2 regions of the Paenibacillus sp. FSL R5-0473 genome follow, and region 1 is predicted to be linked to the other one. Evidence: a T-box and tRNA genes for the amino acid it is inferred to sense, from the RefSeq annotation. Region 1 holds a T-box; the other holds one or more tRNA genes.

Region 1 (4,609 bases):
CCCCGTTTGCATTCCACGGTTTTGTCGCTTCCAATGGTCCCATGAACATCTCGTACAGACGCAATGTATCTGCACCGAATTCATTCACGATTTCATCCGGGTTAATGACATTACCACGAGATTTACTCATTTTCTCATTATTGGTACCCAGGATCATACCTTGGTTGACCAGTTTGTGGAAAGGCTCTTTGGTCTCCACAACACCCAGATCATACAGCACTTTGTGCCAGAAACGAGCGTACAGCAAGTGAAGTACGGCGTGCTCTGCTCCGCCAATGTACAGATCAACTGGCAGCCACTGCTGCTGTTTCTCCTTGGAGATCAGTTCCTTGTCATTGCGCGGATCGATAAAGCGCAGGTAATACCAGCAGCTACCCGCCCATTGTGGCATGGTATTGGTCTCGCGACGTGCCTTCATTCCCGTTTCCGGATCTACCGTATTCACCCACTCCGTAACATTCGCCAGTGGTGATTCTCCTGTACCCGAAGGTTTGATCTGGTCGATATCAGGCAGCAGCAGTGGAAGTTGATCCTCAGGTACTGTCTTCATCGTTCCGTCTTCCAGATGCAGAATCGGGATTGGCTCACCCCAGTAACGCTGACGGCTGAACAGCCAATCGCGCAGACGATAGGTCACTTTCCCTTGTCCTTTACCGTTCTCTTCCAACCAAGCAATCATCTTGGCAACCGCTTCTTCATTATTCAGTCCGTTCAAGAAATCGGAATTCACATGTGCGCCATCACCCGAATATGCCTCTTGTGTAACGTCTCCACCTTGAATAACCTCGATGATATCCAGACCGAACTGCTTCGCAAATTCCCAGTCACGCGCATCATGACCCGGAACTGCCATAACCGCACCTGTGCCGTAACCTGCAAGAACGTAATCAGCAATCCAGATCGGCAGTTTTGCACCATTAACAGGGTTGATTGCATAAGCGCCAGTGAATACACCTGTTTTGTCTTTGGCCAAATCTGTACGTTCCAGATCACTCTTACGAGAAGCCTGCTCCTGATAAGCCTGAATAGCTTCACGTTGGTCATCGGTTGTAATTGCTTCTACCAATTCATGTTCTGGAGCAAGTACTGCAAAGCTCGCACCGAACAATGTGTCCGCACGGGTAGTGAACACCTTGATAACTTCCTCGCGACCCTCAATGGCAAATACAACTTCCGCACCTGTTGATTTACCGATCCAGTTGCGCTGCATATCCTTGATGCTTTCAGACCAATCCAGCTCTTCCAGGTCTTCCAACAGACGCTCTGCATACTCGGTAATTCTCAGAACCCATTGACGCATCGGTTTGCGTACAACCGGATGTCCACCACGTTCACTCTTGCCATCAATAACCTCTTCATTAGCAAGTACCGTTCCAAGGGCTTCACACCAGTTAACTGCAACTTCATCCACATAAGCCAAGCCTTTATTGTACAGCTGAATAAAGATCCATTGTGTCCATTTATAGTATTCAGGGTCCGTTGTGCTGATCTCACGATCCCAGTCATAGGAGAAACCAAGCGATTTGATCTGGCGACGGAAATTGTCAATATTACGGAATGTAATATCTCGTGGATGTTCACCTGTATCCAGTGCATGCTGCTCAGCAGGCAGACCGAAAGCATCCCAACCCATTGGGTGCAATACGTTGTAACCGCGCATACGTTTGTAACGGGAAACGATATCCGTTGCCGTATATCCTTCCGGGTGACCTACGTGCAGACCTGAACCGGATGGATAAGGGAACATATCCAGTGCATAAAATTTCGGTTTAGCAGGGTCCTCACCCGTTTTAAACGTTTTATTTGCATCCCAATATTGCTGCCAACTTTTTTCCATGACTTGTGGCTGATAGCCGTGTTTCGGCTGGTTATTCTCACTCATCTATTGTTCCTCCTTCAGGTTATTCACTTTAGCTTTAATTGCAACAAAAAAACCTCAGCATCCCGTAGCGTTTGCAGCGCTAGGGACGAGAGGTTGAATTCCCGTGGTACCACCCTAGTTAGTGGACGAACGTGCTTCGTCATCCACTCCCTTTGGACCTGTAACGGCGGTTAACCGATGCGGATTTCCATTCCTGAACCCAAGCTTTATACAAGCAGGTTAAACAGAATGGTGTAATCACCGCATTTCTCCAAGGCGAGTTCGCAAATCACTGTCAACCGGCTTGCACCAACCGCCGGCTCTCTGTTATGTACAGGAATTACTACTGATCCTTATCATCGAAATATGTATACAATATCGGGACCATTATATAAAAAAGCAAGCCCAAAGTCAATATTACACGTTATAATGACCCTTTTAAGTCATACGGTTCGTACCGTTCAATAATACTCGTTGCTGTTCAGGATAACCGAAAACGCTCAATGCCTTCCTCCAGATTATGAATGGTCCAATTCACATGTTCCTGATTATCATATTGACGATAAGCGCACTCAATGCGCAGCACCAGATCAAAGTACAAGTCATAGAGACTTCTTCTTTTCAGTTCACTTTCAGTCGTAATCTCATGCCCATACCCTTTCACAAAACCAGGCGTATAGTTAAAATGACTGAAATAATGCTCCATCAGAGTATCTGCCCACAGTGAACGTTCAAAATCAATAATCGCTGTGATTCGACCCGCGTCCACTAGTACATTGCCATCCCACAGATCCCAACTGATAAGCACAGGTTCTTTGACATCGTCCAGCACATCCGATTTTTCTTCAATCAGGCGTCTCAATTCAGGGTAATCGATCGAAAATGTAATCCCGGCTTCTTCCCCGTCGGTAAGAATGTCATCCATCAGATTCATAAATGCATCTTTCCATGTGGAATATCGCTGTTTTTGCTCCGAGAAATATCCAAACTGCTCGCCCTTGATTTCATTAATTCGACGATTGTACCGACCGAGCTGGTGTTCAATGGCCTCCTGTTCTTCCGCAGAATATTGATCCTTGACCTGATTATAGGGCGCTCCAGACATGTACTCCATGATAAAATAACGCGCTGAAGCCATAGTTAACGAATCATCATAAGCCAACACTTGGGGTACGGGAACATCCTGTAGCTCCGTGATGAGGCGTAGTGCCTCAACCTCAGCAATCATGAGATCCTGTTCACAACGCATCAGATTTGTCGAAGCCGACGGTGCAATTTTCAGTACCACTCGCTGTTCGTCACTCAGTGTGATGAGATATGCATGATTGGCCCAGCCATCCACCATTTCCTTGTAGTCCTCTATACTTGCAGAGAAATGCTGCTCTATTATTGCATTCAACTGTTCTGACGAAAGTCTTGTTTTATATGTACTTTCCATTTTTACACCTCACATTGACAATTGATTTATCTTCTCAGAAAACGCTTTCTATCCGACTATTATCGCCTCCTTTACTTTAACTGGCAATACTTTTTGTCACGTGATTATGTCTTTTCTTGCATTCCTTTAGCCTATTTAAGACTATTGCTATTCATTCTCCATAAAAAATCAAACAAAAAACTGCCCTTATGGACCATAAGGACAGTTCTCATTATTCACTCTTACTTCACAGCAACGTAGAACAAGCGCTGTGCGCTGTCTCCAGCTTCTTTCCATTCAAAATCCGCATATACCTTCACGTCTCTAAAACCTGCCTTGGACAACTCAAGCTTCATCCAGTCCGGGTTATATGCACGCTGGACATGAACTTCTTCAAACCGCTGATACATATCCTTGCTACCATCATCCACACGCGAAAAAATACTGAGATGATGTTCGATCTCACAGCGATCCTGATCCAGATCACATGTCCAAATATACGACACGGAGCGCTCATCCAGTACAAAAGGCTGCTCCTCATCATAACGAATAAGGGTATTGGGATGATGCACATCAAACAGGAACGTTCCATCAGGCTTCAGCATCTCGTATGTCCGCTGGAATGTTCGAACGACATCTTCTTGTTCAAGCAGGTAATTGACGCAATCACAGAAAGATATCACCGAATCCACAGGTTCCGGAACTCGCCATTCCCGCATATCCTGCTGCACCCAACGGACACTGCCCTCGCGATACAAGCGATGACCCTGAGGCGTAGCCTCCATCTTGCTGCGCGCAACCGACAGCATATCTGATGAGAGGTCAATGCCTGTAACTTCGAAACCGGAGTTCACGAGCGGGATCGTAATGGAGCCCGTTCCACAGCCAAGTTCAGCGACACTTTTGGGCATTCCATGCTTTTCCCATGCTGTTCTTGCAAACCTTATCCAGTCCGGATAAGGCATATCTTCCATTAATTCATCATACACATAGGCAAATTTCCGGTAAGACATGTCAGGCACCGCACTTTCAATTTCATTTTCGAATTGATCTATATAAGTTGAACCAAAGAATATTTACACTGGACACTCCAATGACAGAACAACCTTCCGATCGCTGTTATCCCCAGATTTTTTTTATTCCTTTTATAAAGGTTTAAATCCGGGGATAAAGGCGAACGCTCCGCTTCTTCAGGTTCTTTCTGTCCTCTCCGTTTCGTGTAAATGTTTAGTTCAATTTATATAACAAAAGAAAAAGCAGGGGCATCCGGTGTTTACCCAGCCTATCCCTGCCTTATCCGAGTTCCATATTACAACTATTTAATCAGGAAG
Region 2 (4,609 bases), 2.5 Mb from region 1:
TGCTTGCCTCTGTGCTTGTTGCCCCGGATGTAAATAATACAGCTGCTCCAAAAATGGAGATAATCAGTTTTTTCAAAATCAATGTTCTCCCTTCGATGCCTACGGAGTTAGCTAAGGGTTCGGTAGAAGGTTCCCTATATTTCCTATGTATAAGAATAATTCACCCAAATTGGTTCCCCCGTTTTCAAACATGAAACTCGGCAATGAATAATTAAGTTTTTGTAACTATTTGAAACTATATTGCATAAATGCGTAATTGTCAAACCCATTTAAACCCTTTCTTAATACCTCAATGTTAGCGGAATTAAGGTTTTTATATGAAAAAAGGGATCGAGTTTGGGTATCATTCATGACAAAAACGTCATTATTGATTCGTGTAAGACGAATTTTGATAAATAGATAGGTTTGTCATGAGTTAAAAGAACTATTCCGTTATGTAGAATTAGAGAGATTATATTCATTAAGTTGCATATATTGACAAAAATCGATTTTTTGCATATTATCTGATTATCCAATCCACATATTGGATTAAAATTGATTTTATTATGCGATAAATACAAATAAAGGAGGTTTAGAGACGCGTATCATAGGTAAAGTAGAAGTGGAAGATTTATAAAAACGAACATAGGAGAGTGTTACATTTGAAAGCGAAGAAAATAATTACTTTTGTCCTGGCATGTACGATGGTGTTCTCAGCAGTTGGAATGGCAGTTCTCCCTGTAGGGACGGTATCTGCTGCAGATGCGTCGGGTACTACAGCGAGTATTTCTGATATTTTGAAGAACCAGCTGCCGGATGGAGGTTGGAGAAAAGATTATAAACAGACAAGTGGAGAGTGGGCAAAGTCCACGATAGACAACAAGGCTACATACTCAGAAATTAGAAGATTGGCGAAGGAATTTAAAAAGACGAATGATCCGCGTTACTCCACAGCTGCAATCAAAGGAATTAACTTTTTGATCAACATGCAGTATTCAAACGGCGGGTGGCCACAAGTTTACCAAAGCTCCGGATACCACAAGCACATCACTTACAATGATGATGCCATGATTAATGTAATGATCATGCTGGATGAAGTAGCGGCACGCAAAGGTGATTTCTCATTTATCGACAGTACACTTGCTAACCGCAGTAAAAATTCAGTTGCCAAAGGTGTGGAGGCGATTCTGAATACACAGGTCGTTTCAGGTGGTAAGCTGACAGCATGGGGACAACAACATGATTCCAGCTCTCTTAAACCAGCGAGCGCAAGAATCTACGAAGTGCCATCGCTGACAGCTGGAGAGAGTGTAACGATTGTTAAATTTCTGAAAACCAGACCTGCTAACGCTAAAATTACCGCATCCATTAAAGGAGCGGAGGCTTGGTTTAACAAAGTGAAAATTACGGGTTACAAGTATGAAAGAGCTAATGGAGATAGTAAAATTATCGCTGATTCCAAAGCTGCACCAATTTGGGCACGCTTCTATGAGATCGGAACGGATAAACCAATCTTTATTGGTCGTGACGGGGTAGTTAAATACAAATTAAGTGATATTGATAAAGAAAGAAGAGGCGGTTATGCATGGTATGGCAACTGGCCTTCCAAGCTGTAATTTGTAGTATGCTTCCGTATTAATGAACCAAACTATTAGCAACAGTTAAAGGTAAGGCCCGAATCGACATGGACGTCTGATTCGGGCTTTATTGTTATTATTTTCAGTGTTGACATGATAGATTACGCATGATATATTATTTCTTGTCGCCGATATGGATGACGAAGATACAATATGCGGTCGTGGCGGAATTGGCAGACGCGCACGGTTCAGGTCCGTGTGGGCTAACCCCCGTGGAGGTTCGAGTCCTCTCGACCGCATCTAAAAAAAAGACTCCTTAAGCTAACGCTTAAGGAGTCTTTTTTTGCATTTTTTGATATAACACTAACTTTAGTGATGAGTATTCAAGAGGTTAGTGCTTAGCTGCACGTACAGCAAATGTCTTCCATCAGCCATACGGAACGTTTATTGTGCTGCGGTAACATTAACGCTGTCAATATTCGGTCCTTCCGATCCGGTGGTAACCACTTTCAATGTATTGGTCCCCGTGTTCATGGGGACCTGTATTGTTTTTTCAACCCAAGTGGACCAGCTTCCCGTAGCGGGAAAGGGCTCGTTGCTGATGACTTTGGTTCCGTTCACAAAAATGTCGAGGTTCCGAGTGCCGCTTTCCAGCGCATAACGAAACTTTACGTTTTTGGTACCTGTTGTCGTGTTATTAATGCCGTTCCATTGAATGGCTGAACCAGTCATCGCATTGAAGTTAACATACCCGGAGCCAGTGTAACCGGGGTAGATTGTTTCAATGGCAGCTTCCGTAAGTGACGTTCCGGTCTCGGCTTCATACGTCGTGCCACTGCCTGTATTCCCGCCGCTATTTCCGCCAGTAACGTTGGCAACAAACGTTGTTACGCTCTGAGGCGGGAGCTGTGCCGTGAAGGCTCCATTGGATACGTTAAGCGAGGTTCCGCTTGCCAGGTTTCGACTGCTGTCCGTAATCCATGAGGACACAGTAGAGGCATTACCATTTTGCAGAACGAATTTTTGGCTTGTGGCTGAAGTTCCACGGTTAATTGCCACGACGACGACTTTGTTATCACCTTTATAGGCTGAGACAAATGTGTTCGTATCCGGATTTTTCGTTGCATCGACTCGCAGGTAGCCTGGACGCACGAATTTAGAGAAATGAGCCATATTATACCCGCGTTTGCTTATGGTACCGTCCTCTTTCATCGGACCATACTGTCTGCGGATGTACCACCACACGTAGGCCTGGAAATCACCTTCTACCATGGCATTGTGCATGTGATAGGAAACGTCTAATGCTTCAGGCCAGCGGTCTGCCGAGTTGTTGTCACTGTTTGGAACATACACTTCAGTCATCCACAGTTCTTTACCGGCTCCTTTTTGCTTAAAGAGAGGGTAGGCAAAATTCGAAATCTGGGTTCCATACGTATGTGCTCCCAGGATGTCCATGTTGGCAAGTGCCTGCGGATCATTCAGGATTGGGTCGGATATGTTCTTTAAGTATTGGAAGGATTCAGGCGCCATGACTTTGGTACCTTGGATGGACCCGGCATTTTCTTTCATGAATCGAAGGATCTCTTGTGGAGTCCACCAAGTCCAGTCATGAGCATAATCCGGTTCGTTTTGTACAGAAATGGCATACAGATCTACGCCGTTATTTTTCATGTAGGTTACAAAGTCGTTCAGATGTTGCGCATATGCGGTATATTTGTCGTATTTCAGACGTTTGGCATTTGTGTCCCCATTGCGGTTGAACGTTTCAACCATGCTGCTTGGAGGATTCCATGGGGATGCAAATACAATAGCACCCTTTTCGATAGCTCGTTTGGCTGTGGCAACTTCACGATACCAGTTATTGGAATCTGGATCAACGTAGATCCTGAGAATGGAGAAGCCTAATTGATTCTGGTCATTACCAAAAGCAGTTTCACGTTGAGCGGGAGTCAGATCACCAATCCAGGCAGGAAGGTTAATGCCCCCAAAGCCCTTGATCAGCTGTTTTTCCGAGGACAAATTAATGTTGGCATCGCTGGCTGCTGACACATTTGTCGGGGTTAACATCAAAGGCAGGGCTGTTAAACAGGCCAAAAGAACATTAATCGTCTTTTTTAGTTTGAATTTCACTACTTTCATCCTCCTCGATAATAGTAAGTTACATAGAGAAACAGCAACCAGGAATAACAAACAAGAATAGCGGATTGTCTGGCATTTATTTTATGTAAACCCTTTCAAAACCTCCTTCCATAAATCATAGGATAGAATTGAAGCATAAAACCTCTTTCATTTGTTGATTCTACTAAAAAATTCCTAAACTGAAAACCTGACAAATTACAGTATTTTTTCTAATTAATCTCTATTTTCTAACTATTCAATGACAGTTCTTGTCTGAATGCAAAAGGGAAAACTGGAATGATGGGGGATTCGCTTGAGATAGAGGTCTTCAATGGCGGGGATATGATCATTAAGGAAGGCTTTGGCTTACATATTCCTCCCTTCATTATCAAACAATGAGATCACAGAAGTTACGGGGAGGGAATCATGATGAAGGTACAGAGAAAGAATTATCGATTCATTGCAGGTATCATGGCATTATTGATTGTGTTTTACGCAGGCATATCGGCAGGAGGGCCTACAGCGGCAGCTTCAGAGTCCACATCGAATCACAAACGGTTAGCGATTATCATCGATGATGTTGGTAATGACATGAAGGGTACGGCAGAGATCCTGGCGATGCCAGTCAAACTGACGGTAGCGGTTATGCCTTTTTTACCAACAACGAAGAAAGATGCGATGGCTGCACATGAAAAGGGAATGGATGTGATTGTGCACATGCCCATGGAACCCAAGAAAGGACGACCTGAATGGCTGGGCCCGGGTGCAATCACATCCAATCTAACAGATGAAGAAGTCCGCTCACGCGTGGAGAAAGCGATTGATGATGTGCCCCACGCCATTGGCATGAACAATCATATGGGTTCCAAAATTACTTCGGACAAACGCATCATGTCCATTGTGCTCGATGTATGCAAGGAGCGGGGCCTCTTCTT

Evidence for each region. A T-box is a leader RNA that pairs with one kind of tRNA and senses whether it is charged. The one in region 1 lies ahead of leuS (leucine--tRNA ligase), so its partner is inferred to be a tRNA-Leu.
Region 2: it has a tRNA-Leu gene. The T-box ahead of leuS (leucine--tRNA ligase) is inferred to sense a tRNA for this amino acid. The anticodon was not compared.

The regions. Positions count from the first base shown of each region.
Region 1 is NZ_JBBORL010000001.1:1,047,188-1,051,796, reverse strand. Features, by position in the region: gene leuS (leucine--tRNA ligase) at 1-1,882, opposite strand, end outside; T-box leader at 1,961-2,230, opposite strand; gene MKY28_RS04520 (phosphotransferase family protein) at 2,343-3,299, opposite strand; gene MKY28_RS04515 (class I SAM-dependent DNA methyltransferase) at 3,521-4,291, opposite strand.
Region 2 is NZ_JBBORL010000001.1:3,587,469-3,592,077, reverse strand. Features, by position in the region: gene MKY28_RS15550 (C40 family peptidase) at 1-76, opposite strand, end outside; cyclic di-AMP (ydaO/yuaA leader) riboswitch at 82-213, opposite strand; gene pelA (pectate lyase) at 642-1,595, shown strand; tRNA gene MKY28_RS15540 (tRNA-Leu) at 1,772-1,855, shown strand; gene MKY28_RS15535 (carbohydrate-binding protein) at 2,001-3,695, opposite strand; gene MKY28_RS15530 (divergent polysaccharide deacetylase family protein) at 4,146-4,609, shown strand, end outside.